2 regions of the Ideonella sp. FW305-24 genome follow, and region 1 is predicted to be linked to the other one. Evidence: riboswitches for the same ligand, from Rfam matches in the RefSeq annotation. Region 1 holds a riboswitch; the other holds the start of a gene.
What was found. A riboswitch is a leader RNA that binds a small molecule or an ion and turns the genes downstream of it on or off. The one in region 1 is predicted to bind glycine.
Positions count from the first base shown of each region.

Region 2: it holds a riboswitch for glycine, as region 1 does, so the genes downstream of both, gcvT (glycine cleavage system aminomethyltransferase GcvT) here and AC3WR5_RS12365 (D-amino acid dehydrogenase) in region 1, are expected to answer to the same signal.

Region 1 is NZ_JBYTAI010000004.1:85,871-100,876, reverse strand. It holds gene AC3WR5_RS12400 (TetR family transcriptional regulator) at 1-493, opposite strand, end outside; gene AC3WR5_RS12395 (FAD-dependent oxidoreductase) at 596-1,753, shown strand; gene AC3WR5_RS12390 (MFS transporter) at 1,819-3,090, shown strand; gene AC3WR5_RS12385 (YoaK family protein) at 3,106-3,798, opposite strand; gene AC3WR5_RS12380 (hypothetical protein) at 3,968-4,879, opposite strand; gene AC3WR5_RS12375 (M1 family metallopeptidase) at 4,876-7,125, opposite strand; gene AC3WR5_RS12370 (LysE family translocator) at 7,329-7,955, opposite strand; gene AC3WR5_RS12365 (D-amino acid dehydrogenase) at 7,993-9,321, opposite strand; glycine riboswitch at 9,374-9,499, opposite strand; gene AC3WR5_RS12360 (DUF3563 family protein) at 9,691-9,909, opposite strand; gene AC3WR5_RS12355 (hypothetical protein) at 10,364-10,603, shown strand; gene AC3WR5_RS12350 (hypothetical protein) at 10,887-11,114, shown strand; gene AC3WR5_RS12345 (hypothetical protein) at 11,124-11,486, opposite strand; tRNA gene AC3WR5_RS12340 (tRNA-His) at 12,194-12,264, shown strand; gene AC3WR5_RS12335 (hypothetical protein) at 12,665-12,922, shown strand; gene AC3WR5_RS12330 (hypothetical protein) at 13,085-13,291, shown strand; gene AC3WR5_RS12325 (NAD(P)/FAD-dependent oxidoreductase) at 13,404-14,501, opposite strand; gene AC3WR5_RS12320 (porin) at 14,556-15,006, opposite strand, start outside.
Region 2 is NZ_JBYTAI010000022.1:6,627-21,632, reverse strand. It holds gene AC3WR5_RS32260 (class I SAM-dependent methyltransferase) at 1-246, opposite strand, end outside; gene gloB (hydroxyacylglutathione hydrolase) at 245-1,018, shown strand; gene AC3WR5_RS32250 (transglycosylase SLT domain-containing protein) at 1,015-2,679, shown strand; gene recR (recombination mediator RecR) at 2,699-3,286, opposite strand; gene AC3WR5_RS32240 (YbaB/EbfC family nucleoid-associated protein) at 3,489-3,815, opposite strand; gene dnaX (DNA polymerase III subunit gamma/tau) at 3,885-6,011, opposite strand; gene AC3WR5_RS32230 (hypothetical protein) at 6,261-7,187, shown strand; gene AC3WR5_RS32225 (AIR synthase-related protein) at 7,263-8,396, shown strand; RNA gene ffs (signal recognition particle sRNA small type) at 8,459-8,555, shown strand; gene AC3WR5_RS32215 (hypothetical protein) at 8,737-8,904, shown strand; gene AC3WR5_RS32210 (NAD(P)/FAD-dependent oxidoreductase) at 8,982-10,664, shown strand; gene AC3WR5_RS32205 (hypothetical protein) at 10,678-10,935, opposite strand; glycine riboswitch at 10,987-11,078, shown strand; glycine riboswitch at 11,095-11,222, shown strand; gene gcvT (glycine cleavage system aminomethyltransferase GcvT) at 11,282-12,427, shown strand; gene gcvH (glycine cleavage system protein GcvH) at 12,595-12,969, shown strand; gene gcvP (aminomethyl-transferring glycine dehydrogenase) at 13,071-15,006, shown strand, end outside.

The DNA.
Region 1 (15,006 bases):
GGGCCGAGCGCCGGTTCGCAGCGTTCTGTCCGCCCACGCCGAGGATGTAATGCCACAGCGCCGAGACCGCTGCCCACTGCCGGCTCTGCGGAACGCCCAGCGCCCGCACCTGCTGCCCGATGCTCTCGAACAGGCGCACCGTCGGCAGCTGGCCGGCGGCGTGGATCAGTGCCGAGCCGATCCAGGGATGCGCGTCCATCGCATCGAACATGCCGACCGCCAGCGCGCGGACCGTGGCCTCGGGTGTCTCACCACCCGCGCACGCCGCCAGCGTGGCGGCGATCACCGCGTCACAGGCGGCCACCAGCAGCTCGCCCTTGTTGGCAATGTGCCAGTAGATCGCACCAGGCCCCGTCGCCAGCTGCTCTGACAGCGCGCGGAAGGTCAGCCCGGCTTCGCCGGTGCTGTCCAGCAGGCCGATGGCCGCTTCGATGATGCGGTCCCGCGAGAGGGCGTCCTCGCGCCGTTGAGGAGAACGTGTCTTGTTGACCATGCCGCATGTTGACACAACTGGAACGGCGCTCCATCATCATGGAATGGCGTTCCATACATCATCCGTCGGCCGATGTCGCGCCCCACTCATGAAGGATTCGAGATGACACGCATGATCGCGATCGTTGGCGCCGGGCTTGGCGGGCTGATGCTGGCCCGGGTGCTGCACGTGCACGGCATCGCCTGCACCGTCTACGAGGCCGAGGCCTCGCCCACCGCACGCACGCAAGGCGGCATGCTGGACATTCACGAGGACAGCGGCCAGCTCGCATTGAAGGCCGCGAAGCTGCATGAGGCGTTTGTCCGGCTCATCCATCCCGGCGGCCAGGCCTCGCGCGTGCTGGACAAGACTGGCGCGGTGCTGCTGGATCAGCCCGACGACGGCAACGGCGGCCGGCCCGAAGTTCGCCGAGGCGAGCTGCGCCGCCTGCTGCTGGATTCGCTGCCCGTCGGCACGGTGCGCTGGGGCCACAAGCTCGCGTCGGTCGAAGCGCTGGGCGACGGCCGGCACACCCTGAGCTTCGCCCACGGTGCCAGCGTGACAAGCGACCTGCTCGTCGGTGCAGACGGCGCCTGGTCGAAGGTCCGGCCATTGGTGTCAATGGCGGCGCCGGCGTACACCGGCACCACTTTCGTCGAGACCTACCTGTCCGACGCCGACGCACGCCATCCGGCGAGCGCCGCTGCAGTGGGCGGCGGCGCGCTGTTCGCGATGGCGCCAGGCAAAGGCATCTTTGCGCACCGCGAGCCGGACGGCGTGCTGCACACCTATGCGGCACTGCAAAAGCCGATGGCCTGGGTGGCGGAGGTCGAGGCCGCCGATGCTTCCGTCGCGCTGGCCCGCGTGGCGCTGGAATTTGACGGTTGGGACCGGGCGCTCACCGCGCTCATCACCGATGGCGAGACGGCGCCAGTGCTGCGGCCGATCCACGCACTGCCCGCGGACCACCGCTGGGACCGCATTCCCGGCGTGACGCTGCTGGGCGACGCGGCGCACCTGATGGCGCCTGCAGGCGATGGCGCGAATCTGGCGATGGTCGACGGCGCCGAGTTGGGTGAAGCCATCGCGGCGCGCCCCGGCGATCTGCAGGCCGCGCTGCAGGCCGCGCTGCAGGCCGCGCTGCAGGCCTACGAGGCGAAGCTCTTCCCGCGCAGCGCCGAGGCCGCCGCGGGTTCGACCGAAGTGCTGGCCATTTGCCTGGGCGACGCCGCGCCACACAGCCTGGTGCAGTTCCTGGACCAGGCCAAGGGTGCGACATAAAGCGCTGGCAAGCTTGCATCCACAATCACCCAGCCTCGCCAACCCACTACCCGAGCCGGTACCGCATGCCACCGCCCGACACTTCCGCGCCACAGGCCACCGCACCGCCGCTGTTCACCGGCTACCAGCGCTTTGTCGCCGGGCTGCTGGCCTGCCTGCAGTTTGCGGTGATCCTGGACTTCATGATCATGTCGCCACTGGGCGCAGTGATCATGCCGGACCTGAAGATCACGACCGAGCAGTTCGGCCTGGTCGTCTCGGCCTATGCCTTCAGCGCAGGCGTGGTCGGCATCCTGACCGCAGGATTCGCGGACCGTTTCGACCGCAAGAAGCTGCTGCTGTTCTTCTACGCCGGCTTTGTCGCCAGCACGCTGTGGTGCGGCCTGGCACAGAGCTTCCACACGCTGCTGATGGCGCGCATCGTCACCGGCGTGTTCGCCGGCGTGATCGGCTCGGTGGTGATGGCGATTGCGACCGACCTGTTCGAGCTGCGCCTGCGCGGCCGGGTGATGGGCGTGATCCAGACCGCGTTTGCGGCCAGCCAGGTGCTGGGCCTGCCGGTGGGGCTGTACCTGTCCAACCGCTGGGACTGGCATGCGCCCTTCATTGCGATGGCGGCATTTGGCGCGGCTGGCGGGCTGGTGATTGCCTGGCGCATGCGGCCGGTGGCGGACCACCTGACGGCAGGCACCCAGCACGGTGCGCTGAAGCACCTTCTGCAGACCGTCGTCGAGCCGCGCCACCTGGCGGCCTTCGCGACCACCGCGCTGCTGACCACCGGCGGCTTCATGCTGATGCCCTTCAGCAGTGCCTTCGTGGTGCACACGCTGGGCATTCCGCTGGAAAGCCTGCCGACGATCTACCTGGTCACCGGCATGTGCACCATCTTCATCGGCCCGCTGGTGGGCAAGCTGGCCGACCGGCTGGGCAAGCTGCCGGTGTTCATGGCTGGCACCGCGGTCACCATCGTGATGGTGATGGTCTACACCCACCTGCAGGCGGTGTCGCTGCCGTGGGTGATCGTGGTCAACGTGCTGATGTTCGTCGGCATCTTCTCGCGCATGATCCCGTTCCAGGCGCTGGTGAGCGCCGTGCCGGCGGCCACGCAGCGGGGCTCGTTCAATGCGGTGAATGCGGCTATCCAGCAACTGGCCGGCGGCCTGGCCTCGCTGCTGGCCGGCCACATCGTGGCCTTTGGTGCAGATGGCAAGCTGCTGCACTTCCCGGTCGTCGGCTACGTGGTGGCCGCGACCTCGGTGGTGACCGCGACGCTGGTGTGGCGGCTGCAGCGCGACCTGCAACGGGCAGCGGCCGGGCCGGCCAGTGCCGCGGGCTGAGCCTGGCAGCAGCGCCTACCGGGGCGCTGCCGGCGCGGCAACGGTCGTGCGCTCCGTCAGCGCCAGTGCGGCCAGCAGCCCGATGGGCAGCAGCAGCGAGGCAAAGCCCAGCGCCAGGTAGCCAAAACCGCCACCCACCGCGCCCACAGTGAAGGCCAGGATGGGGCCGATGAAGCGGCGCATGCGCTCGCGCAGCACGGCGTCGCCCGCGCCACGCAGCAGGTCCACCGCGTCGATCACCAACTGGGTCACGTTGCCCGTCATCACCGTGGTGGGCACGAGTTGGCCCAGTGCCAGCTTGGCCGCGGCGTTCTGCACGCCCATGGCGGCAGCGCCCAGTACCCCGGCCCACATGCCCAGGGCGCCCGGCGGCTGCTGCACCGGAGATGCCGCCCAGCCCAGCACCATGAAACCCGCCAGCAGCAGCAATTGCAGGCTCAGCAAGGGCCGCAGCAGTGGCATGCCTCGGCGGGCCAGAGCCAAGCTCAGCAGCCGCGTGGCCGCCACCGCAAGCACAAACGCGGGAAACACCAGCAGCTTGAGCGTCACGCTGCCGCCGGCATGCGCCAGGGTGCTGCCGATCAGCACGAAGTTGCCGGTGACGTGCGCGGTGAACAGGCCGAACAGCGCGACGAAACCGACCGTGTCCACATAGCCCGCCACAAAACCCAGGCCGACGCCCAGCGCGGTGGCCCGGGTTGAACTCATGGGGCTGGGTGCCAAGGCGCTCATGGGCATGTCCTTCGAGGAAAAATGTGAGGGAGACAGAGCGCAAGACACGCATGCCGCCCATTTTTGTCCCGCTCAACTTCCCGCACATCGCCCGTGCGGCCGCGCGCCCCTCGCCCAGATGGGAGAGGGGCATGGCACGAACGCCTCAGCCAGCCGCACGCCCCTGCGCCACCAGCGCAAAGAGGCGGGCGCAGCGCATCCAGGCCAGCGCCAGCACCGCTGCCTGGCCGGCCAGCAGCGCGATCAGCGTGCCCAGCCAGCCGGGCAGGTGCCAGGCGGGCACCAGCAGGCCTGGGGCCTGCAGGCGAAGCCAGCTGAAGACGGCCAGCAGCACCAGGCCTGCCAGCGTGATCAGCAGGTAGCTCAGCACCGAGCGCCAATGGCGCGGCGCCAGCACCCGCAGGCCGCGCCAGCCGGCCTTGATGGCCGAACGCTTGCGCATCTGCAGAACGAACTGGGCGCGGCCCGCGTCCACCGTGGCATTGGCCAGCAGCACCAGCAGCACGGCGATGAGCGTGGCGGCGGTCTCCCAATGGCCGGCAGAGGCTTCCAGCACCGCCTGCTCGGCATGGTGGCCGGCGGCCTTGTTCAAGCCAACACCGATGGCAATGGCCAGGCCCAACGGCAGCAAGGCCCAGAGTGTGATGCGGAACAGTCGGCCGTAGTCGGCCAGGCCGCCGCGCAGCAGCGCGCCAAAGCCTTGCGGTGCCGGTTGGCGCGCCGCCGTCACGGCCAGACCGGTGAGCCAGGGCGAGAGCAGCAGCGTGAACGCCAGGCCGGCCAGGCCCACGGCGGGCAGCACGGTGCCCGCCTGCTGGACCAAGGTGACCACCATCTCGGCAATCAACGGCAGCGAGAAGCCGCTGGCCAGCTGCGGCGCGCGCAACGAATGGTCCACAAAAGAGGCCAGCGCCCGCCACAGCGGCAGGAACAGCAGCAGTGCCGGCAGGCTCAAGCCCGCCCACCACAGCAGCAGCAAGCGCCATTGAAAGGCCTGCCGGGCCGCCAGGCACAGCGTGGCCCGGACGGAGGAAGAAGAAACAGCCGCGTCACTCATAGCGTGCTCACCAGGGCGTAAAAGGTTTGGACCAGGGCCGCGATTTCATAAGCCCAGCGGCGAGCCGCCGCGGGCTCTGCCTTGAGCACCTGGCTGTTGTCCAGCCGGTGGGTGTCCAGCGCATGCTCGTCCTGCGGATCGAGCTCGGCCGACAAAGCCTTGGCCGGCTTGACCCAGCTGTAGCGGGCCCAGCGGCGCTGGTCGTCCCAACGCACGGTCTCGCTGCTGCCATCGGCAAAGCGCACCACCAGGGTCTGGGGCGCCGAGGCGCCGTAGCGGCGCAGCGTCACGGTGGTACGGAAGGGCAAGGGGCCTGCGGCATCGGGCTTGGCATCGGGATGGGCCTTGTCCCACGCCTTGCGGTCCTGCGCCAGCTGCTCGTCGATCTGACCTTCAGTGCGCTCGACCCAGCGGCCGTCTTTCTGCACGGTGCCGGGCTGCGGGCGCTCTTCTTCGCTGACCAGCTTGCTCACGCGGTCGTCCACCTTCTGCGCCGCGTAGACCTGCTGCTCGAAGATGCGGTTGACGACTTCGGGCTTGCCCGAGCCTTCGATCAGCGCGGCCTGGAGATCGCCAATGGCGGGGTGGCGGAATTTCCAGCGGTCATAGTAGATCCTGAAGGAACGCGCCAGGGCCTCGCTGCCGATGAGCGTCTCCAGTTCATGGAAGGCCGTGGCACTGCGGCCATAGACGCTGCCGTAGCTGTTGCTGGAAAGGCGGTCCCAGCTGTTCTCGCCGGTGCCGTCCGCCGGCTCGCCCAGCACCGAGAACAGGCGCTCGACCTCGAACGTTGGGGCCTCCAGCTGCACGCCCAGTCGCTGCATGCCGCGGCTGCTGAGCGAGTTCAGCTGGCCGCGCCCCTGGATCATGCGCATGTCCCAGAACTCGTTCATGCCTTCGTCCAGCATCGGCTCCTCGAACTCGTTCGAGGCCAGGATGCCGTAGAAGTAGCCGTGGCCAAACTCGTGGATGGTCACGAAGTCCAGGCCGTAGGCATTCGCAGTGCCGGGGCTGAGGTCCTTGTAGCCCTCGGCGGTGAAGAAGGTGGGGTACTCCATGCCACCCGCTTCTTCTGCGTTGTACGGGGGCACCACCGCGGTCACGGTCTTGTACGGGTAGGCGCCCAGCGTTTGCGAGAAGTAGGTCAGCGAATCCAGCGTGGCCTTGAGCACCGGTTGCGCGTTGTGCGCGTATTCGGGCGGGAACAGCACCCGCACCTTGACCGGGGGGCTGCCAGGGCCGGACCAATCCGCCTCCAGCGGCGTGTCGAAACGCTTGTCGGCGGTGAAGGCGAAGTCATGCACATCGCCCTGCACATAGCGGTGGGTGACCCAACCGTCCTTTTCCACCGGGGCGCCCTGCAGCTCACCCACGGCGCCCACCGTCACGCCCTTGGGCACGGTGATGGCCACGTCGTACTGGCCGAAGTCGGCGTAGAACTCGCTGTGCAGGTGGAACTCGTGGGCATTCCAGCGCGGCGCGGTGGCACCGCGCTCACCCGGCAGTTCCAGCACCGCCATCTTGGGGAACCACTGGCCCACGAGGTGGAAGCTGCCGAAGTAGCCGGTGCGCGCGATGACGCGCGGCAACTGGTCGAAGAAGTCAATGTCCAGCTGGGTGCTGGCACCGGGCGCCACCGGCTGCGGCAGGTCCAGCCGCACGACGGTGTGGTCGGTCTCCGGGCCGTCGTCCGGGTGCACGAAGTACCAGGGCACGGCAGCACCGGCCTGCTGCACCTTTTTCAACTCGATGTGGCCCCACTGGCCTTCGTTCGCTTCCACCTCGCTGCGAAAGCCGAAACCGAGGTTGCGCTGCTCGCTGAAGAAGGTGCTGCCCTCACCTTCGAAGCCGTTCATGTACAGGTGCAGGTAGACGGCGCGCACCTCACGGTCGCTGCGGTTGCGCCAGGTCAGCTGCTGCTGGGCTTCGACGGTGTGCTTCTCCGGGTCCAGCTTGGCCTGGATGCGGTAGTCCACAACGCGGTCGGACAGCGTGGCCGCGCCGGGCTGGCGTGGGCCGCCCCAGGCACCGGGCGCACTGGGCTCGCGCACCATGGCCGCATGTGGCGAGGCCAGCGCAATGCCGTCGGGCGACGGCGGCACGGTGGCCGCGCTGGCAGCTGCGGGCGCCGCGGCCGCTGAAGCGCTGGTGGCGCCTGGCGGTGCGGAGGGGTGGCAGCCTGTCAGGGCCAGGCCACCCAGGACCAGCGCCGATGAGGCGGCCAGTCCGGTCAGGAGTCTCGACATGCGCATGAGCTCAGTCTTCGAGTTGGGTTGGGGTTGAGTCCGGGATTGGGCAAGAGGCCGGATGTTAGGCGTCCGCGCTGGCGAGGCGCCGCGCAGCCGGCGCGGCGGACTGTAGGAAGGCCTTCGCCGAATGAGCCTCGGTTGCGACAGGATGCCGCTGGCGCCGACCAGTTGCAGGCTGGCGCGACGAACTGCAGAAGCGTTCAGCCCAGCGTCCAGCGCGCCAGAGAGACCCACTGCCACAGCGCAAACCCACCCAGCAGCAGCGCCGAAGCCTGGTTCACGCGGCGCCGCCAACGCACATCGAAGCGCTGGCGCAGCCGGCCGACGACTGCCGTCAAGAGCCACCACCACAGCGCAGAACCACAACCCACACCGAGGATCATCCAGCCCGGCGAAGCCGGCTGCGCCGAGCTGCCGGCCAGCGCGCCGAAGATGGCCAGGAAGGACAGGATGGTGGCGGGGTTGGAAAGCGTCAGCAGGAAGGTGCCGGCGAAAGAGCCCAGCAGGCTGCCGGTGCCGGGCGCTGAAGCCGCGCGCTCGGCCACCGGCGCCTGCCAGGTGCGCCATGCGAGCCAGGCCAGCACCGCGCCGCCGACGAGGGCCAGCGGCACGCGCGCGCCGACCAGCCAGTCGATCACCAGCGTGACGCCAAACGCGCCCAGTGCGCCATAGCAGGCGTCCGCCGCGGCGGCGCCCAAGCCGGTGGCCAGGCCGGCGGCCTGGCCCTGGTCCAGCGTGCGCTGGATGGTCAAGAGGCCAATGGGCCCGACCGGCGCGGCGATCGACAGGCCGACCAACATGGCCTGGCTGAAAAGTGAGATGTCCATCGACCAATGTTAGAGGCCGACAGACAGCGGGCCCCACTCAGGCCGGTTGCAGCGACAGGCTTTGCCTGGCCGGCAGCGGGCCGCAGAAGGCAAAGTCGACCTCGGGCCGGCGGCCGTCGATCAGCTGCGCCAGCGCATGGCCGGAGCCAGCGCCGTGGGTCCAGCCCAGCGTGCCGTGGCCGGTGTTCAGGAACAGCTTGCGCACGCGGCTTTCGCCGATGTAGGGCACGTTGCCAGGCGTCGCCGGGCGCAGCCCGGTCCAGTAGCTGGCCAGCTCGGGCCGGCTCACGCCGGGGAAGAGCTGAAGCGTGCGGCGCACGATGGCCTCGCAGCGGACCGGGTTCAGCGCCAGGTCGTAGCCGTTCAGCTCGGCCGTGCCGGCAATGCGCAGGCGGTCACCCTCGGGCGAGGTGAAGCGCGAGAAAACCAGCTTGTACTCGTCGTCGGTCAGGCTGACCTGCGGGGCCTTGGCGGCGTCCAGCACCGGCAACGTGGCCGAATAGCCCTTGGCCGGGTAGATGTCCAGCGTCAGGCCGGCTTGCTTGGCCAACTGCGGGCTGAAGCTGCCGGCGGCCAGCACGTAGGCGTCCGCACTCAGCACCTCGTACAGGCCGGTTTCATTGGCGAACTCCACGCCGCTCATCTCGCCGCCTTCGCTGCGCAGCTTCTGCACCCGCACACCGTAGCGGAACTTCACGCCACGCTCGGCCGCGAGTGCGGCCAGGCCGGTGGTGAACTTGTGCACGTCGCCGGATTCGTCGGCGCTGGTGTAGGTGGCGCCGGCCAGTTGCGGTGCGATGTGGGCCATCGCCGGCTCCAGCTTGACGACCTCATCGCGGCCGATCACGTCGCGCTCGCAGCCGAGTTCGCGCATCACGCGCGCCGGCTCCACCGCCAGGTCGAACTCCTGCTGGCTGGTGTAGAAGTGCAGGATGCCCTTGGTCAGATGGTCGTACTGCAACCCGGTCTCGGCGCGCAGCGCCTGAAGACAACTGCGGCTGTAGGTGCCCAGGTTCAGCAGCTGGATCATGTTGCGCCTGGAACGCGCGGCCGGGCATTCCAGCAGGAACTTCAGGCCCCAGCGCCACTGCGCCGGGTCGGCCCGCAGGCGGAACAGCAGCGGTGCGTCTTCCCTGCCCAGCCACTTCAGCAGCTTCAGCGGCGCGCTGGGGTTGGCCCAGGGCTCGGCATGGCTGACGGAAATCTGGCCGCCGTTGCCGAAACTGGTTTCGCGGGCCGCACCAGCATTGCGCTCCAGCACGGTGACCTCATGCCCGGCCTGCGCCAGGTACCAGGCCGTGGACACGCCGATCACGCCGGCGCCGAGAACGATGACTTTCATGGGAAAGCGCTTTCTTTCAGGCAAAAAGAAAGGGGCAATGGCCGAAGCCTTGCGATCTGCTCGCAAGATTCCGGCCACTGCCCCCACTGTCCTTTTGCCTGAGAGATTCACGCCGCGGTTCCCCGCGGCGCTTGCCCCTTCGGCGGCTGCCATCGGCGAAGCTTTCAAGGCCTGCCGTGCAACGCTCTCCAGTTTGTCGAGATGGTTCCAGTCTTTGGGCCTGAGCGTTCTGAGGGGTACGCCTTCGGCAGCTTCGGCAACAAGTGCTTCGGCTTCTCCTGGAAGAAGATCAGTTTACAGCGGGCGACGCGGCACAGGGGCCGCCGGTCGCACCGGCGCGGCAAACGCCGCGCGGAAGGCGCCCAGGATCGCCAGGATCAGGTCGGAACGCATTCAGTGGCTCCAGCTCATCATGCTGAGCTGCGTGTGCGCGCTCTCGACGGTGCCGCGCTCGAGCTGGCGAATGCGCCGCTCCAGGTCGCCCATGTCGACGGCTTGCGACAGGTAGCGCTCGTCGTCTTCACGGCTGGCATCCTGGCCGCGTTGCGAAGGGGTAGTCAGTTGGGCGATGAAACGCCGGACAGTTGCGTAGGTGTTTTGAACGGAGGTCATGGTCTGTACCCTTTTGGGGCTGATGGAGGGCCATCTCTCGGAGCGGTGGCTCCGGACAGCCCGGTTTGGTTTTTGTATGCAATGCAGTCTAAGGGTTTCCACTCAATCGTGCTGGCGAGGGGTCGGTTAACAAGGCCCTAGAAACGGCCGCATTTCACGACGCAAAGCCTTGTTTTCATTGGCAAAACCGCCTTTTCACCAGACCGGATCCAAAGTGCCTTCGCATCGGGTTATGCACAAACAGCATGACTTTGAAATGCCGCCCAGCACTGCTCACCGAGTGCCCAATCGCAGCACGCGAAGCGCGAATTCGCTGCCGGGCCACCGACGTTTCGTCAGCGAATCGAACCTTCTGCGCGGCCAAACCGGCAACTCGTCGCATCCCGGTCGCACCGCAGTCCGCGGTTTCCTAAAGTCCACTCATCGACACCCCGAACCGCACCAGGAGCCCACCATGACCGCCACCGCCACCCGTTTCGCCGCTGCTTCCAACGCCGCCCGCGCCAGCTTCGCCGGTCTGGCCGCCGTGGTCACACTGACGGTGCTGGCGGGCGTGACCCACATCGCCGGCCAGCAAGTCCAGGACGTGCAGTTGGCCCAGGCCCGCAGCAACGCCGCGACGATGCTCGCCAGCGCCGTGCCGGCCAACGAAATGCCGCTGCAGATCGTCGTCGTGACCGGCAAGCGGGTCTGACACCCAGTCGCGTCGATCCCGCGCCGAAGGCCCCGCACTGCGGGGCTTTTTTCGTTGTGGCGCCGAACGCCAGCGGGCCGCTGCAGCAGCAGCCGGTCGACGCACCACTGAGTGGACGTCCCGGTAGACCTTCTCCACACCGTTCAGCCGCTGCCGTTCATCCCTGCGCGCAGCAGTTTGGCCAGGCGCTGCGGCAACTCGTCGCATCCCGGTCGCAAGCGCAAGCGGCGCTGCCTAAAGTCCACCCATCGAAACACGATTTGCAGCCCAGCAGGAGCCTCAAATGACCACCCCCAACAGCACCGCCAACGTCAACACCCGCGAATTCCAAGCCAGCTCGAAGGCCGCCCGCACCGGCTTCCTCAGCCTGGCCGCGATGGTGACCTTCAGCGTGTTGGCCGGCCTGTCGCAGATCGCCAATGCCCAGGCGGACGATGCGCTGGTCGCACAGGCCGCTTCGCAAGGCGCGGTGCAGGTCGTCGTGGTCTGCGGCAAGCGCAGCGCCGTCTGAGCCAAGCGCTCAGCGAAGTTCCTTCAGCAACTGCTTCAGGCGCTTGCGCCCTTCTGCATTCGTGCCACGCCAGACTTCCTGTGCCATGGCCAGGAACTGCTGCTCTGCAGCGCTCGGCGACTGCGGCACATGCTCGCCGTCCAGCCAGCCCAGCGGCTGCTCGCAGGCCACCTCGATCTGATGCGCCAGCTTGTCACCGATGGGCCGGCTGCTCTTGATCTGGCTCCACATGCTGGGGCTGATCTGCAGCTGTTGCGCAAAGGCCTGCTCCATGCCCTTGGGCGGCACGCCAGCCCGCATCTGCGACTCGGCATAACGTTGAAACAAGGCCAGCACGTTCTGGCGGCGATTCACGGTGAGGTTGTCTGACACGAAAGCGGTTGTGGCGGCAAAGACACGATCTGGAACACAAAGATTGTCGCACCCGCTTGACGCAGAAGTGAAGACTCTTTACAGTTCACCCATTCGCTGCTGAGTGGCTTCCACTGCTCACGGCACCGGAACCTTCGGGTTCCACCGATCACCAGGTCTTTCGTTCCAACCCAACCGAAGTCTCACCGTGAACTCCGCCACCTTCATCGCCAAGCGTTCGCTGCCCCTTTCGGGCCAGTGCACCGGCATGGGTGCAGGGTTTGCAGGCTTGTCTGCAAACGTTTGCGGTTCGAACAGCCAGGCCGGTGATCACAGCCACAACATGCCCCCGGGCGAGGCCAGCGCATAGCGCGTTGCCTCCTACTCGAATCCATCGAGGCCCGGCATCCGAAAGGATCCGGGCCTTGTTGCTTTTGACCTTCTGAATTTCTGTCCCATCACGGGTGTGTTTCGGCACAAGGCCGAGCATGCGCTCTCTGTGTGAGAGCGGCCAGGATGTGCGCCACGGGGACGCCCGTGTCGTGCAGCGAGAACACGGCGCAAGCCCTCGGGCCTTGCGTTCGCGCTGGAGCACAACCGTGATGGGACTGAAGACCCATGTTTCACGAAGCCTTCGTCGAGCTCACGCTTCGAAGGCGGAAATCGGCCGCAAAGATTGGGCGGCACCGGAACCCGTCACCGGAACCTTTCACCAAATGCGCTCAGGCGTGGCCGTAGCTCAATGGCAGAGCCGTGGCTTGTGATGCCACTGATGTCGGTTCGATCCCGACCGGTCACCCCTGAGCGCATCGCGCTTTCACCCCAAAAAACAGGAGGACATCATGAAGAAGTACAACCCACTGGCGGCTGAAGCCTTCAGCTTTCGAAGCCACCCGTAAGCGCCGCAAGGGCTACCCGTCCGAGACCGGGGTCAAGCGCGGCGCGCGGGTGGTGCATGGCGACAAGGAACTGCTGGAGAAGCTGGGGCGCCAAGACCCCTGCCCCTGCGGTTCGGCGCGCCGGTTTCATGCAGTGCTGCCTGCGCAGCGGCTCGTTTTGACGGCGCACTGCGCCAGGATTATTTCCGCGACTGAGGCGCAGCTTCACCCGACACCGGCAAGCGCGCAACACCGCAGACAAGCGCCGGGCCGAGGCTGTGAGCCACGGTTTGGCGGTTCAACCATTGAAAGGAGTTTCCGATGAAGACCCGGATCTCTTCCCTTGCCAACGCCCTGCTGGACAGCCTGGGCAGTGGCCTGCTGCTGATGGCCGCGGTGATGACTTTCAGCCTGCTGGCCGGCCTGGTGCAGGTGGCCGAAGCCCAGCGCCAGGGCTCGCAACTGGCTGACGCGCAGTTGCCCGAGGCGGCTGCCGCCGTGCCGGCGCTGTTTCTGGACGATGCGCCGGAAGCCCCGGCCTCGGCCGTGCCGCCGCCCGGCAAGCCCTTGAGCACCTGACGCTCCGCGCCACACGGCAGCGGCCAGCTGGCCACCACTCATCGCCTGCAAAGGCAACTCAATCGCCTGCCGGCCCCGCCTGTCGCAAGACGGTCGCGGCCGGGATCGCGGCTGCCTAAAGTACATCCATCGACACCCACCGCACACCGCAAGGAGCCCCAAATGACCCCTTTCACGTTCATGAACACCACCAGCCTTCGCACCCGCGCCCCCTTCCTGGCACTGGCCGCCACCGTCACGCTGACCGTGCTGGCCAGCCTGAGCCACTACGCCGACCGGCAGGTCCAGGCCGAACAGTTCGCCCAGGCCACGCCGAGCGCCCCGACCCAGGTGGTCGTGGTCACCGGCAAGCGCAGCATCAACGGCTGAGCGCCCCGGCCATGTGCCGGTGTGATGTGGCTGTCTGAATGTCAAGTTGATCGACTGGTCCCACTGACCACTCATTCGCCCCGCAACCGCGGGGCTTTTTTTCGCCTGTGCGCTACAGCGCCGCGAGCACCCGCTCTGCAATCGCCAGCGAAGCGGTCAGCCCCGGGGACTCGATGCCGAACAGGTTGACCAAGCCGCGCACGCCATGCGCGGCCTCGCCCTGGATCAGGAAGTCGGCCGCGGCCTCGCCCGGCCCGCTGATCTTCGGGCGGATGCCGGCGTAGCCCGGCTGCAAGGCGCCGTCCTGCAAGCCGGGCCAGTAGCGGCGGATGGCCGCGTAGAACGCATCGGCGCGCGCCGGGTCGACCCGGTAGTCCAGCGTGTCGACCCATTCCACGTCCGGGCCAAAGCGCGCCTGGCCGCCGAGGTCGATGGTCAGGTGCACGCCCAGCCCGCCCGGCTCGGGCACCGGGTAGATCAGCCGCGAGAACGGCGAACGACCGGCCAGGCTGTAGTAGTTCCCTTTGGCTGTGTACAGCGGCGGCACCCACTCCGCCGGCAAGCCGATCAAGCCTTTCGCGAGCGTCTGGGCATGCAGGCCAGCACTGTTGACAACCAGGCCTGCGTGGATCGCCATCGGCTGCTCGCCGCCCACTTGCAGCGTGATGCCTTCGGCCCCGCATTCTCCGCCCAGCACCGGCGCGTCATAGGCGAGCATGCCGCCTGCCTGCTCGAAGTCCCCCTGCAGCGCCAGCATCAGGCCGTGGCTGTCGACGATGCCGGTGCTGCTGCTCTCCAGCGCGGCCACGCATTGCAGCTGCGGCTCGGCCGCCAGGGCCTGCGCGGCGCTGACCATCGCCAGCTCGCTCACACCATTGGCATGGCCGGTGGCCTGCAGCTTCTCCAGCGTGTCGCGCTGCTCGGCCGAGGTCGCAACGATCAGCTTGCCGCAGCGCCGGTGCGCCACGCCGTGGCTGGCGCAGTAGTCGTACAGCAGCTGCTTGCCGCGCACGCACAGCTCGGCTTTCAGCGAGCCGGTGGGGTAGTAGATGCCGGCGTGGATGACCTCGCTGTTGCGCGAACTGGTGCCGCTGCCGATGCAGCGCTCGCGCTCCAGCAGCACGGTCTCGAAGCCACGCAGGGCCAGCGCGCGGGCCACGGCCAACCCGACCACGCCGGCACCGACGACGATGCAATCCACTCGTTCCATCACTCACCCGTTCCTGCAGACTGGCGCCCAGTCTCGCAGGTTCAGGGGCGATGGTCAGAACGCGTGGCGCACGCCCGCCACAATGCCCACCTGCACACCACCAGCCACCGGGCCGTTGCCCGCGGCTGCATTGCTGACCGCCAGCGCCAGCGTGCCACTGTTGCCGATGCGGCCGGCTGTCGCGTAGATCGCCGTGCGCTTGGACAGGCTGTAGGCGCCGCGCAGCGCGTAGAGCGTGGCCTTGTTGTCGCTGTCCTTGTAGCTCAGCCGGAACAGCTCGCCGTCCAGCGTGAAGGCCGGGGTGACGGCATAGGCCGCGCCGGCATACCAGAGCTCGCTGCGCGGCGTGGTGGCGCTGCCTTCGTTGCGGCGCGAGATCACGCCGGCGCCGAGCTTCAGTGCGTCGAACCTGACCCAGCCGGCTGCCGTGGCGCGCCGGTCGGTCAGCGTGCTGCTGGTCAGGCTGGCAAAGGCGCCGGTGCCGCCGCGGATCTGGTCGACCGCC
Region 2 (15,006 bases), on a different contig from region 1:
CGATTGACGTTCAATCCCAAGCCTGGGGAGCGCCGGATCGCCGGAGGGCAAGCCAGCCAGCCAACGTTGCGGCATGCGGTTGCAGCGCAAGGCGTCGATTTGCGGCAGGCCCAGCTGCAGCGCGTGAAAGCCGAACAGGTCAGCCACCGCTTCGTCGACGCGGGCCTGCTCCCAGTCCAGCAGATAGCGCCCCGGCGGGGTTTCCAGCCAGTGTGTCAACTCTATAATCCGGGCCTCATCTGTCATGAAACTGGTCGCACTGCCTGCCTTCACCGACAACTACATCTGGATGCTGCACGACGGCCGACAAGCGCTCGTCGTCGATCCGGGTGATGCTGCGCCTGTGCAGGAAGCACTCGCGGCGCAGCATCTGGTGCTGACCGGCATTCTAGTGACCCATCACCATGCCGATCACGTTGGCGGCGTAGCGGCCTTGATGCCACAACTGCAAGGCTCCGTGTGGGGCCCCGCCAGCGAAACGATGCCGGTGCCCGTCACACGCATGCATCAGGGCGGACAAGCGTGTTGGCAGGGCCTTTGCTTCGAGGTCCTGGACGTCCCGGGGCACACCTCAGGGCACATCGCCTACTTTCTTGCTGCCAGCGGCGCCGAGGCGCCGCTGCTGTTTTGCGGCGACACGCTTTTCTCCGGTGGCTGCGGTCGATTGTTCGAGGGAACTCCAAAGCAGATGCACGACTCACTGAACAGGCTCAGCGCCCTGCCCGGCAACACCCGGGTCTGCTGTGCCCATGAATACACCCTCTCGAACCTGCGCTTTGCGCAGGCCGTGGAGCCCGCCAACCCGGCCTTGGCCGCCTACGTCGAACACTGCCAAACGCTGCGCCGCGCGGGTCGGCCCACGCTGCCTTCGACGATTGCGACCGAGCAAGCGATCAACCCCTTCCTGCGGTCCGAACAGCCCGCGGTGATGGCTTCCGCGCGTCAACACGACGCCTCGGTGCACGACCCGCTGTCGGCCTTTGCCGCCTTGCGTGAATGGAAGAACGTCTTCAGATGAACAAAACAATCCTCGGCTTCATGGCGGCAACGAGCGCCCTGCTGGCAGGCTGCGCCACCCCTGACTTTGCCGACCCGGCCAGCGGGTCGAGTGCCAGCGGCCCCGTCGCCCAGCGCCTGTCGCGCACGCCCGCCCTCGCTGTTCCCGCCGTCCCGGCAGCGGCCCAGCTGAGGAATGACGACAGCAACCAAACCGTCTCTGCCATCCCCAGCCCGGTCGCCGGCCTGAACCTGGAAGCCTTGGGATCGGATTCGGCCAGCGATGTGCGGCCAATCGACCCGCTGGCGCCCAGCACCCCGATCGACCCACTGGCGCTCACCGCCCAGGAAGACCTCTGGCAGCGCATCCGCAACGGCTACGCCATGCCGGACCTCGAAGGCGAACTGGTCGCCAGTCGCGAGCAGTTCTATGCCGCCAAGCCCGAGTACATGCGCCGCATGGCCGAGCGCGGCGGCCGCTACCTTTACCACGTGGTCGACGAGCTGGAAAAGCGCCACATGCCGACCGAGCTGGCCTTGCTGCCCTTTGTCGAAAGCGCGTTCAACCCGCAGGCCATATCGGTCGCCAAGGCCTCGGGCATGTGGCAGTTCGTGCCCGCCACCGGCAAGGACTACGCGCTCAAGCAAAACATCTTCCGCGACGACCGCCGTGACGTGCTGGCCTCGACCCGCGCCGCGCTGGACTACCTGGACCGGCTGCACACCATGTTCAACGACTGGCAGCTCGCGCTGGCGGCCTACAACTGGGGCGAAGGCAATGTGCAGCGCGCCATCGCGCGCAACGAGAAGGCCGGCCTGCCGACCGACTACGCCAGCCTGAAGATGCCGGACGAAACCCGCTACTACGTGCCCAAGCTGCAGGCGATCAAGAACATCGTTTCGAAGCCCGAGCAGTTTGCGGTGCAACTGCCGCCGCTGAAGAACCACCCGTATTTCCTCAGCGTGCCGATCGAGCGCGACATGGACGTGGCGCTGGCCGCCAAGCTGGCCAACGTGCCACTGGAAGAGTTCAAGCAGCTGAACCCGCAGATGAACAAGCCGGTGATCCTCGCCGCCGGCACCGAGCAGGTACTGCTGCCCTACGACAACGCCAACCTGTTCGCCGACAACCTGCGCGCCTTCCGCGGCCAGTTGGCCAGCTGGACCGCCTGGCAGGCCCCGCGCACGCTGCACCCGGGCGAAGTGGCCAGGCAGGTCGGCATGAGCGAAGCGCAGCTGCGCGAGGTCAACCGCATTCCGCCGCGCATGCTGGTCAAGGCCGGCTCCACGCTGCTGGTGCCGCGTGGTGCCAAGCTGGAGGCCGACGTGCCCGAAGCCCTGGCCGACAACGCGACCATGGCCCTGGCACCGGATGTGCCGCCGCTGCGCCGCATGACGCTGCGCGCCGGCAAGAAGGGGGACAGCGTGGCCGCAGTGGCACAACGCTACCGCGTCAGCGCCGTGCAGGTGGCAGCTTGGAACAAGGTGACTGCGGCCGCGAAATTCAAGCCCGGCGTGTCCTATGTGGTCTTCGTGCCGCAGGCCGCGCCATCGCAGCGTGCTGCAACGCGAGTGGCGAGCACGGCCAATGCGCGTACCGCCACGGCTCGTGCAACCAAGCCGGCCCCGGCAACTCGCAATGTGAAGACGGTTGCCAAGCCTGTGCGGGTCGCGCAGCGCTGAGCCTGGCCAGGCGCGTCCGTCAGCGCCTGTCCACCATCGCATGCGCGATGGTGGACAGGTCCACATATTCCAATTCGCTGCCCGCCGGCACGCCACGCGCCAGCCGCGTGACACGCACACCCTGCGCCTTCAGGCCTTCGGCCAGCACATGCGCGGTGGCCTCGCCTTCGGCCGTGAAGCTGGTCGCGAGGATGACCTCCTCGACCTTGCCATCCAGCGCGCGCTGCACCATGGACAGCCCGCCCAGCTCGCTGATGCCGATGCCGTCCAGCGGGCTGATGCGGCCCATCAGCACGTAGTAGAAGCCGTGGTAGCTGCCGGTGCGCTCCAGCGCGGCCTGGTCGGCCGGGCTCTCGATCACGCACAGCTGCCGCGCGTCCCGCGACTCGTCGCTGCAGATGTCGCAGATTGCCGCTTCGGTGAAGGTGTGGCAGCGCTCGCAGTGGTGCACCGCACGCAGCGCGCCGCCCAGCGCCTCGGCCAGCTGCTCGGCACCCTCGCGGTCGTGCTGCAGCAGGTGGAAGGCCATGCGCTGCGCCGACTTGACGCCGACACCGGGTAGACGACGCAGCGCCTCGATCAGCGCGTCAAGCCTCGTTTGACTCACGGCAGTGACCACCCCTCGCCCGACGGGAACGTCGGCCGGTCCCCCGAGGGGACTGCGGGCCGGCTTGGGGCGGCCCGGCGCCCGTCCCGCAGGAGTGTCAACCCCTCGTCCGACGGGTGCGTCGGCCGGTCCCCCGAGGGGACTGCGGGCCGGCTTGGGGCGGCCCGGCGCCCGTCCCGCAGGATCACGCGTTCCTCGCTGATCAGAACGGCATCTTCATGCCGGGTGGCAGCGGCATGCCGGCCGTCAGCTTGCCCATCTTTTCCTGGCTCAGCGTCTCGGCGCGGCGCACCGCGTCGTTGAAGGCCGCGGCCACCAGGTCTTCCAGCATGTCCTTGTCGTCGGCCAGCAGGCTGGGGTCGATGGTCACGCGCTTGACGTCGTTCTTGCAGGTCATCACGACCTTGACCAGGCCGGCGCCGGACTGGCCTTCGACCTCGATCAGCGCCAGCTCATCCTGCGCCTTGCGCAGGTTGTCCTGCATGGCCTGGGCCTGCTTCATCAGGCCGGCGAGTTGACCCTTCATCATGGGGAGATCCTTTCTTTCGGAGTACGGAGCAAAGCCGGGGCATTCGGACGCCCCGGCGCAGACAGATCATCAGGTCGGCTTGATCGAGCCGGGCACGATGCGGGCGGTGCTGAACTGGGCCAGCAGCGACTGCACCAAAGGATGTGATTGGACCACCAGTTCGGCCTCGCGCTGGCGCAGCCTGGCCTGTTCGGCATCGCGCAGCGCAGGGGAATCCAGCGCCACGCCAGACGCAACGTCCAGCACCAGCTCAGCCTGGCCGGACCAGTTGCGCAGCGCGGCCTGCAGCTTCTCGACCAGCGGTGGCGCGCGCAGTGTCTCGCGCTCCACGCGCAGCGACCAGCGCACTGCGCCCTCCTCGCCCGCAGGCACCTGCGCGATCAGCTCGGCCTGCATGGCCAGCGCACGCACCAGCGCCACCAGGCTGCCGCTGGCCGACATGCCCGCCACCGCCTCGGCCCATTGGTCACCGAGTGCCGTGCGCGGCACGCGCAGCAATGCCAGGTCACGCTCCGGCGCGGGCGTAGGGCGGGCGAGCGGTGCTTCGTCGAAGTCCTCGGCCTCACCAAGCGGTTCAGCGACCATCAAGGCGTCACCCGCATCGCGCTCGCGCTGTGCCGCAGCGTCCCGCGCCTGCGCCAGGCGCGAGGCCATGGCGGAGGCCGGGCCGCGCGGGGCGGCAGGCTCGGGTTCAGGTTCAGCCGCGCGCAGCGCCCTGGCCGCCACGCGTGGCGCGGCTTCGCCTTCGAATGGCGCCTCGTCCATCCAAGGCGGCGGCTCGTCGATAGCAGAAGGCTTTCGGGCCAGCGATGCACGGCTGGGCGGCGCCGCGGGCACTGCAACGGGCGGCGCCAGATGGCTGGCAACGGAAACCGGCTTGGGCACCGCGGCTGGCGGTTGTGCCACAACAGGCGGGGGCGCAACAGCCGGCGCCGCGGCAGGCTTGGTGGCCACAGAGGCGGGGGAAGGCGCAGGCGTGGGCACACTGGCGACCGCAGGCCGCGGCGGGCTGACCGAGGTCGAGGCCACCTGCGGCGATGCGACCAGCGCCGCGGTCGGCCTGACCGCAGGCGCAGCAGGCACGCGCCCTTCGCCACCAGCAGATGGAAAGGCCAGGAAGCGGAGCAGCACCATCACCAGGCCGGCGTATTCATCAGGCGCCAGGCTCAGTTCGGCGCGGCCGTGCAGCACCATGCTGTAAAGCAGCTGGGTTTCGTCCTGCGCGAGCTGCGGTGCCAGCTGGCGCGGCGCTTCCATGTCCGGGTCGGTCTCGTCCAGCGCGCCGGGCACCGCCTGCTCCACGGCCATGTGCTGCAGCAATCGAGCGATCTCCTCCAGCGTCCCCGCGGCCGACAGCCCTTGCGCGCGCAGCCCTTCGACCTCCGCCAGCACCGCTTTCCCGTCACGCTGCGCCAGCGCGCCGACCAGCCGCAGCGCATGGCTGCGGTCCACCGTGCCCAGCATCGCCCGCACGGCGGGCTCCTGCAGCTGACCACCGCCGTAGGCAATTGCCTGGTCGGTCAACGACAGCGCATCGCGCATCGAGCCTCGTGCGGCGCGGGACAGCAGGCGCAGCGCACCCGGCTCGGCCGCCACGCTTTCGGCCTCCAGCACGCGGGTCAGGTGTTCCAGCACCGTCTGCGGCGCCATGGGCCGCAGGTTGAACTGCAGGCAGCGGCTCAGCACTGTCGGCAGCATCTTCTCGGGGTCGGTCGTCGCCAGCACGAACTTCAGGTACTCGGGCGGCTCTTCGAGCGTCTTCAGCAGCGCGTTGAACGCGTCCTTGGTCAGCTGGTGGGCTTCGTCGATCATGAAGACCTTGAAGCGGCCGACGGTGGGCTTGTAGGCGGAGCGTTCGATCAGCTCGCGAATCTCGTCAATGCTGCGGTTGGACGCAGCGTCCAGCTCCATGTAGTCGATGTAGCGGTCGGCGTCGATCTCGCGGCACGCGGTGCACTGGCCGCAGGGCCGCGCAGTGATGCCACCGGTGCCGTCCGGCCCGGTGCAGTTCAGGCTCTTGGCCAGGATGCGCGAAACCGTGGTCTTGCCAATGCCGCGCGTGCCGGTGAACAGGTAGGCATGGTGCAGCCGCTGCTGCTCCAGCGCGTGCGTCAAGGCGCGCACCACATGGTCCTGGCCGACCATTTCCTCGAAGCTGCGGGGGCGGTACTTGCGCGCCAGGACGACATAACTCATCCGCTCATTCTAAGGTTGGCCGGCCAGCCCGCCGACCGGGGCGCCGGACACGCCGCGGGCATTCGGGTTGACCCGCCGTGCCGCATGCGACACCCGCGTTTTTGGTCCTCATGAACCCCCATCGGAGGGTGGCAGGCCGGAAGGCCCGCGGCGCACGATGAGCGCAGCTGTCGCCGCTCGCGGCAGCCCGCAGCGCCACCGCCCAGACAGGGTCCAGACCATGCGCTGCACCCTTTTTTGGAGACAAACATGAGCACTGTGCACACCCGTTACGTGACCTGGCTTTCACGTGGCCGCCGCGGCCACGGCAGCGCCGCGCTGGACCTGGTCGCGCCACTGTCCACCCAAGTGGACAACCCCGGCGGCTACCAGGCCTGGGCTTCGTCCAACATCAGCTGGCAGGACAGCAACGGCCAGGACCAGACGGCGCAATTCGCCTTCTGGTCAGTCACCGGGGCCGCCGGCGGCCCCGGCGTGAGCTTCTCGCCCAGCCTGAACATCGAAGTAGAAGGCAGCGACGTGCAGGCCACCGCCTGGTACCTGCCCGGTGGCGGCCGCGGCAATGGCGAAAAGGGCACTTTCGTCGACGCCTTCGACGTGGCGCAAGGCACCTTCGTCGACGACGATTTCGTGACCATCTCGCCGGATGCCGAACTGACCAACGCCGCCAACGAAACCGGCTTCGTGCCCAGCGCCGCGGTCGAGACCGTGTCTGCCTACGACACCATCCACGCTGTGCCCTTCATGGATTGGCGCGTGATGGTGCAGGCCCCGGCTGGCAGCGACAGCGTCAGCACCACCCACCTGCACACCGGCGCGGGCAGCACCGGCGTGGCCTTTGCGTTCTACCAGAGCACCGGCGGTGGCGGCGGCATCAAGGTGAACCCAGGCCGCTACCAGAAGGGCACCTGGGTCAGCTGGGGCGTGATGGTCGACGGCGGCGGCCCGACCGGCAATGGCCCGGTGGGCCCTTGGGACCCGCTGGTGCGCTCGCTGGCCACCGCGCTGGCCATGGCCGAAGCCGCGAAGCTGTCGGACCCTGAACTGCAGCGCGCCGGGCTGGATCTGGCCGCCAAGCAGCTCGAGATGACGGCGGCGAAGATGGCCGAAGCCATGCGCAAGGGCTTCAGCAGCCCGGTGCGCGTGACCGGCGTGCCGGCGCAGAACAAGCGCTGACCCCGGTGGCCGGAGGCTGGCAGGCCTCCGGCCACCAAGCGGGTGCGGTCCGCGGCTGTCGGATAATCCCGACCCATGACCGCATCCGCTTCCCACAGCCCCGCCGCCGACACCCTCAGCTACGAGCAGGCCGGCGTCAACTACGATCTGATCGACCCGCTGAAGGTCGCCGCGCAGCGCGCCGCTGCCGCCACCGCCGGCCACCTCGCCGGCCACGGCTTCAGCGAAGTGCCGGCCTCGCGCGGCGAATCGGCCTACGTGGTCGACGTGGGTCCGTTCTACCTGGCCAGCATCGTCGAATGCCTGGGCTCCAAGGCCCTGGTGGCCGACGAGATGAAGGCAGTGACCGGCAAGAGCTACTACGCCGGGATTGCGCAGGACACCATTGCGATGGCGGTCAACGACCTGATCACCGTCGGCGCCACGCCGCTGGTCGTGCAGGCCTACTGGGCCGCCGGTGGCAGCGACTGGTTCGCCGACGCGCAACGCGCGCAAGCCCTGGTCGAAGGCTGGAAGAAGGCCTGCGACGTGTGCGGCGTGGCCTGGGGCGGCGGCGAAACGCCGGCACTGGCCGGCATTGTCGAGAGTGGCCGCATCGACCTGGCTGCGTCCTGCACCGGCATCATCAACCCCAAGACCCGCCTCAGCGTGGGCGACGCACTGGGCGCCGGTGACGCCATCGTGCTGCTCAGCTCCAGCGGCATTCATGCCAACGGCCTGAGCCTGGCGCGCAAGCTGGTGGAGCGGCTGCCGCAAGGCTACCTGACCGAAGTCGAGCCGGGCCTCAGCTACGGCGAAGCACTGCTGGCGCCGACCACGCTGTACAGCCCGGTCACCGAAGCGCTGGCCAAGGCCGGCGTGACCATGCACTACTGCGCCAACATCACCGGCCACGGCTGGCGCAAGCTGCTGCGCCACCCCAGCAGCCTGAGCTACCGCATCCACAGCGTGCCCGCCGTGCCGCCGGTGCTGAAGTTCATCCAGCAGCACGCCAAGCAAGACGACCGCGAGGCCTATTCCACGCTGAACATGGGCGCGGGCTTCGCGCTGTTCGTGAAGGCCGGGGACGCCGAGCGCACCGTCGAGATCGCCAAGGCCCAGGGCGTGGATGCGATCGTCGCCGGCGTGGTCGAGGCCAGCGCCAGCAAGCAGGTGCTGATCGAGCCGATCAACGTGCGCTTTGGCGACGACGACCTGCAACTGCGCTAAGAGCGCCGGATTTCCTGGTCGGGGCCCGGGCCGCCTCTTCGGCCTGGGTTAGAATTCGTTGTGACGGGCCTCCTCGCATGGAAGCACGGCCAACTGGGTCAGGTGGGGAACCAAGCAGCCCTAACTGTTGTGACCAGTGCCGAGATCAGGCTCGTCACCTTTGCCAATCCCTCGCGGGGTTCGAGCAAAAGGACACCAAGCCACTTGAACAAGCCGCTTTGCGCACCCTCCGCGCGGCGGCTTTTTCTTTGAACCTTGCCTGGCGGACTCGCCAGACGGGCTGCCAGCCACGGCGCTTGTGGCCTAATCGAGGGTTGATTCTTTTTTCACTGGAGCCACCATGGGCAACAAGATCGTTACCGAAGCCGACCGCAAGGCCACCCCGCGTCCCGCCGCTCCGAGCGGTGTCACCGTCACCACGCACCGCGGCCAGCGCGTGAGCCTGGAACGTGGCTCGCACACGCGCAGCAAGAAGAGCGCCGGCAAGCGCGCGAAGAAGGGCGGCTAAAGCCCCCGCCCTGGCCTGCCGGTGGTGTCACTGGCCCTGCGCCAGGGCCTGATTGACCGCCACCGCAGACCTGCACCATGCTGAGGATCACCGAACTCCGCCTGCCGCTGAACCATGCCGAAGACGCGCTGCGTCCGGCCATCGTCGCCAGGCTGGGCGTGGCGGACGAGGCACTGAGCCGGTTCACCCTGTTCAAGCGCGCCTACGACGCGCGCAAGAAGTCGGCCATCGTGCTGATCTACACGGTGGACTGCGAGCTGACCGACGCGACCCAGGAGGCCGCCGTGCTGCAGCAGCACGCAGGTGACCCTCACATCCGGCTCACGCCGGACACCGAATACAAGTTTGTCGGCCATGTCGACGACCACTTGCCAGCGGACTTCCACGCCACCGAACGCCCGCGCCCGCTGGTAATCGGCTTCGGCCCCTGCGGCATCTTCGCCGCGCTGATCCTGGCCCAGATGGGCCTGCGCCCCATCGTGCTGGAGCGCGGCAAGGAAGTGCGCCAGCGCACCAAGGACACCTGGGGCCTGTGGCGGCAGCAGCAGCTGAACCCGGAGTCGAACGTGCAATTCGGCGAAGGCGGCGCCGGCACCTTCTCCGACGGCAAGCTGTGGAGCCAGATCAGCGACCCGCGCCACCTGACGCGCAAGGTGCTGAACGAGTTCGTCAAGGCCGGCGCGCCCGAGGAAATCCTCTACGTCAGCAAGCCGCACATCGGCACCTTCCGACTGGTCAGCATGGTCGAGAAGATCCGGGCCGACATCGTCGCGCTGGGAGGTGAGATCCGCTTCGAGCAGCGGGTCACCGACGTGCTGATCGAAGGCAAGGGCGAGCAGCGCCACATTCGCGGCGTGACGCTGGCCTCCGGCGAAACACTGCGCTCGGACCACGTCGTGATGGCGCTGGGCCACAGCGCGCGCGACACCTTCACGATGCTGCACGAGCGCGGCGTCTACATGGAAGCCAAGCCCTTCTCCATTGGCTTCCGGGTCGAGCATCCGCAAGGGGCGATCGACCGGGCACGTTTCGGCACGAATGCCGGCCACCCCATCCTCGGCGCGGCCGACTACAAGCTGGTGCACCACGCCAGCAACGGCCGCTCTGTCTACAGCTTCTGCATGTGTCCCGGTGGCACCGTGGTCGCCGCCACTTCCGAGCCCGAGCGCGTGGTGACCAACGGCATGAGCCAGTATTCGCGCAACGAGCGAAATGCGAACGCCGGCATCGTCGTCGGCATAGCCCCTGCGGACTACCGGCAAAAACCGGGAAGTGGCCCCGTCAACCCGTTGGACGGCATGGCTTTCCAGCGCATCTGGGAATCGCGCGCCTACGAACTGGGCGGCGGCGGCTACCTGGCGCCCGCTGCACTGGTGGGCGACTTCATCAAGCGCCAGCCCAGCCGCGTGCTCGGCAATGTGGAGCCCTCGTACAAGCCCGGCGTGCACCTGACCGAGCTGGCCGCCAAGGACCGCCCTGTCCTGCCGCACTACGTGCTGGATGCAGTCCGCGAGGCGTTACCCGCCTTCGAGCGGCAGATCAAGGGCTTCTCGATGCCAGACGCGGTGCTGACCGGCGTCGAGACCCGCACCTCGTCGCCGCTGCGCATGACCCGCGGCAAGGATTACCAAAGCCTGAACGTCAAGGGCCTCTACCCGGCGGGCGAAGGCGCGGGCTATGCCGGCGGCATCATGTCCGCTGGTGTGGACGGCATCGAGGTCGCCGAGGCCGTGGGCCGCGCGATGCTGGCCGCGGCCTGAAGCCTCAGCGAATTCAGCTGCCGCTGGCGGAAGCCGGCGAGGCCGGCAGCAACAGCACGTCGGCCTTGCCACCCACGCAGTCGGTCGTCTGCCCCGGCTTGCACGCCGGTTTGGGCGGGTCGTAGATCGTGTAATGGCCGCCTGGCCGGTAGATCAGCAGCAGCCACAGCACCACCACGGTGGCAGCGGTCGCGGCGATGACGATCAGGCGCTGGCGGCGCGAGCTCGGTTGGTACCGGTCTTGGTTCGGGTCTGGATCTTTTTTCGGCACGGCCGAGACTATCGCACGGCGCTGGCGCCGCCCGCGGCTGCGGTTACACTGCTCAGCTTGTTAGGAGAGAGCTCCACCAGGAGCCGCCGAAGGCGCAGAGGGTCACCCCTCGAACGCTCAGGCAAAAGGACTGACAAGCGTCTTGCCGTAACAGGCGAGGCGTTCCTCACTGGAGAGAGGCGGGTGATGGCTGCAAGGCCATGAGCCCGTCCACCGAAGGGGCAAGCGGTGGCCGTTATCAACGGCCCGCCGTCAATCTCTCAGGTAAAGCGGACAGAGAGGGCCTATTGGATGAAGAGATTCGCCAGACCGCCCTCCAAGCGCCGACCTGAAGAGACGACCCCGCATGAGCTCCACGCCTGACATCCTGCTGCAGACCCCGCTGCACGCCCTGCACCTCGAACTCGGCGCCCGAATGGTGCCTTTCGCCGGCTACGCGATGCCGGTGCAGTACCCGGCCGGCCTGATGGCCGAGCACCGCCAGTGCCGCGATTCGGCCGCGCTGTTCGACGTCTCGCACATGGGCCAGTTGCGCCTGATCGGCGCCGACGCGGCCGCCGCACTCGAAACCCTGGTGCCGGTGGACGTGATCGACCTGGCGCCCGGCAAGCAGCGCTACGCCTTCTTCACGAACGACGAAGGCGGCATCCTCGACGACCTGATGATCACCCGCCCGGCCGGCAAGGGAGCAGCCAGCTTCGGCGACCTGTTCGTGGTGGTGAACGCTGGCTGCAAGGACGCGGACATCGCGCACCTGCAGGCCCGCATTGGCAGCCGCTGCGAAGTCAGGCCGCTGCCCGAGCGTGCGCTGCTGGCGCTGCAGGGCCCGAAGGCGGTCGACGCCCTCTCTCGCCTGAACCCCGAAGTCGCCAAGCTGACCTTCATGACCGGCGGCCTGTTCACATTGGCCGGCGCCGAATGCTTCGTGACCCGCTCGGGCTACAGCGGCGAAGACGGCTACGAGATCTCGGTGCACGAGAACGACGCCGTGGCCCTCGCCCGCGAACTGCTCGCCCAGCCGGAAGTGAAGCCTGCCGGCCTGGGCGCGCGCGACACGCTGCGCCTGGAAGCCGGCCTGTGCCTGTACGGCCACGACATCGACACGACGACCACGCCAGTCGAAGCCGCGCTGACCTGGGGCATCCAGAAGGTGCGGCGTGCTGGTGGCGCGCGCGCTGGTGGCTACCCTGGCGCCGCGGTCATCGACCGCCAGTTCGCCGAAGGCGCGGCGCGCAAGCGCGTGGGCCTGGTCGGCAAGGAACGGGCGCCGGTGCGCGAAGGCACCAAGCTGTTCTCGGCAGACGGCACCGAGCTGGGCACCGTGACCAGCGGCACGCTGGGCCCGACCGTGAACACGCCGGTCGCGCTGGCCTACCTGCCTACCGCGCAGGTCGCGGTGGGCACCGAAGTCTTCGCCGAAGTGCGCGGCAAGCGGCTGCCGATGACGGTCGCCGCGACACCGTTCACCCCGAATCGCTACTACCGCGGCTGAGCGCAGCGAGATCGGTCCGAGGCCGGCATGCGACCTGCCCCATCCGGGGTTGGACAGCCCCGCCTCGCCGATCTAACCTGCGCGCTGGCACGGCACCGCCGTTCTGCCGCCTCCCCTTTTGTTTCTTTCCTGAATTCCTTCTCCCGCCACACCACGGAGCCCGACACATGACGACCATGTACACCAACGATCACGAGTGGATCAACATCGAGGACCACGAAGCCGCCGTCGTCGGCATCACGCTGCACGCGCAGGACGCCCTGGGCGATGTGGTCTTCGTGGACCTGCCCGAGGTCGGCACGACCTACGCCAAGGGCGACATCGCCGGCGTGGTCGAGTCGGTCAAGGCCGCGGCCGACATCTACATGCCCGTCAGCGGCGAAGTCGTCGAAGTCAACGAAGCGCTGCGCGCCGACCCATCGCTGGCCAACACCGACCCGATGGGCAACGGCTGGTTCTTCAAGGTCCACGTGTCCGACATGGCCGAGTTCGAAGCGCTGATGGATGCGCCTTCGTACGACGCACTGCTGAAGACGCTCTGATCCCGCACTGAACTGCCTGGTTCGGTGGCGTGATCCGTCGCCGGACCTTCCCCGCCTTTTCCCCTGCCGCCACCGCGGCCGCCCCGCCGAGACCCGCTGCCATGCTGATGTCCGCCCACGCGCCCCTGGACGCCCTTGAAAACAACGCCGAGTTCGTCGCCCGCCACATCGGGCCGGCGCCGGAGGACGAAGCCGCGATGCTCAGCGTGATCGGCGCGGCCTCGCGCCGTGCGCTGATCGAAACCTTGGTGCCCGCCAGCATCGCCCGCAGCGCGCCGATGCAGCTGCCCACGCCGCTGACCGAAGCCCAGGCGCTGGCCGAGCTGAAGGCCATCGCCGGCAAGAACCAGTGCCTGAAAAGCTTCATCGGCCAGGGCTACCACGGCACGCTGACGCCCGGCGTCATCCTGCGCAACATCCTCGAGAACCCGGCCTGGTACACCGCCTACACGCCTTACCAGGCCGAGATCTCGCAAGGCCGCATGGAAGCCCTGGTCAACTTCCAGACCCTGGTGACCGACCTGACCGGCATGGCGGTGGCGAATGCCTCGATGCTGGACGAAGCCACCTCGGCCGCCGAAGCCATGACGCTGGCCGCCCGCGTGGGCAAGAGCAAGAGCGAAACCTTCTTCGTGGCCGACGACGTGCTGCCGCAGTCGCTGGAAGTGATCCGCACCCGTGCCAAGCCGCTGGGCATCACGGTGGTTGTCGGCCCGGCCGAGCAGGCCGGCCAGCAAGAGTGCTTTGCAGCGCTGGTGCAGTACCCCGGCGTGACCGGCCGCGTGCGCGCGCTGCAGCCGCTGGCTGATGCCGTGCACGCCCAGGGCGGCCTGCTGATCGTCGCGGCCGACCTGCTGGCGCTGACACTGATCCAGGCGCCGGCCGAACAAGGCGCCGACATCGCGCTGGGCAACACCCAGCGCTTCGGCATGCCCATGGGCGCCGGCGGCCCGCACGCCGCCTACCTGGCCTGCAAGGACGAGTTCAAGCGCTCGCTGCCCGGCCGACTGGTGGGCGTGAGCGTGGACGCGCACGGCGCGCCGGCCTACCGCCTGGCGCTGCAGACCCGCGAGCAGCACATCCGCCGCGAAAAGGCCACGTCCAACATCTGCACCGCGCAAGTGCTGCCGGCCGTCGTCGCCAGCATGTACGCGGTCTACCACGGCCCGGAAGGCCTCAAGCGCATCGCCCGCCGCGTGGCCAGCTACACGGCCATCCTGGCGGCAGGCCTGAAGCAGCTGGGCGCCACGCTGGCCCATGAAGAGGCCTTCGACACGCTGGAAGTGCAGACGGCCAGCCAGACGGAAGCCATCCTGGCCGCGGCCCGCGCCGCCGGCATGAACCTGCGCAAGGCGAGCGACGCCTCGATCGGCATCACGCTGGACGAGACCACCACGCGCGCCGACTTGCTGGCGATCTGGGGCCTGTTTGCCAACGGCGCCGCCCTGCCCGGCTTCGCCGACTTCGAAGCCGGCGTCTCGCCGCTGGTGCCGGCCGCGCTGACCCGCAGCTCGACTTTCCTGACGCACCCGGTCTTCAACGCCCACCACAGCGAAACCGAGATGCTGCGCTACATCCGCAAGCTCTCGGACAAGGACCTGGCGCTGGACCGCAGCATGATCCCGCTGGGCTCGTGCACGATGAAGCTGAACGCCACCAGCGAGATGATTCCCATCACCTGGCCCGAGTTCGCGCAGGTGCACCCGTTTGCCCCGGCCGACCAGCTGGCCGGCTACGCGCTCTTGAACGAGCAGCTCTGCGCCTGGCTGGCGCAGGCCACCGGCTACGCCGGCATCAGCCTGCAGCCCAACGCCGGCTCGCAAGGCGAATACGCCGGCCTGCTGGCCATCCAGGCCTGGCATGCCAACCGCGGTGAAGCTCACCGCCGCATCTGCCTGATCCCTGAGAGCGCGCACGGCACCAACCCGGCCAGCGCGATGATGGTGGGCATGCAGGTCGTGGTCGTGAAGTGCGATGCCAACGGCAGCGTGGACCTGGTGGACCTGAAGGCCAAGTGCGAGAAGCACGCCGCCGACC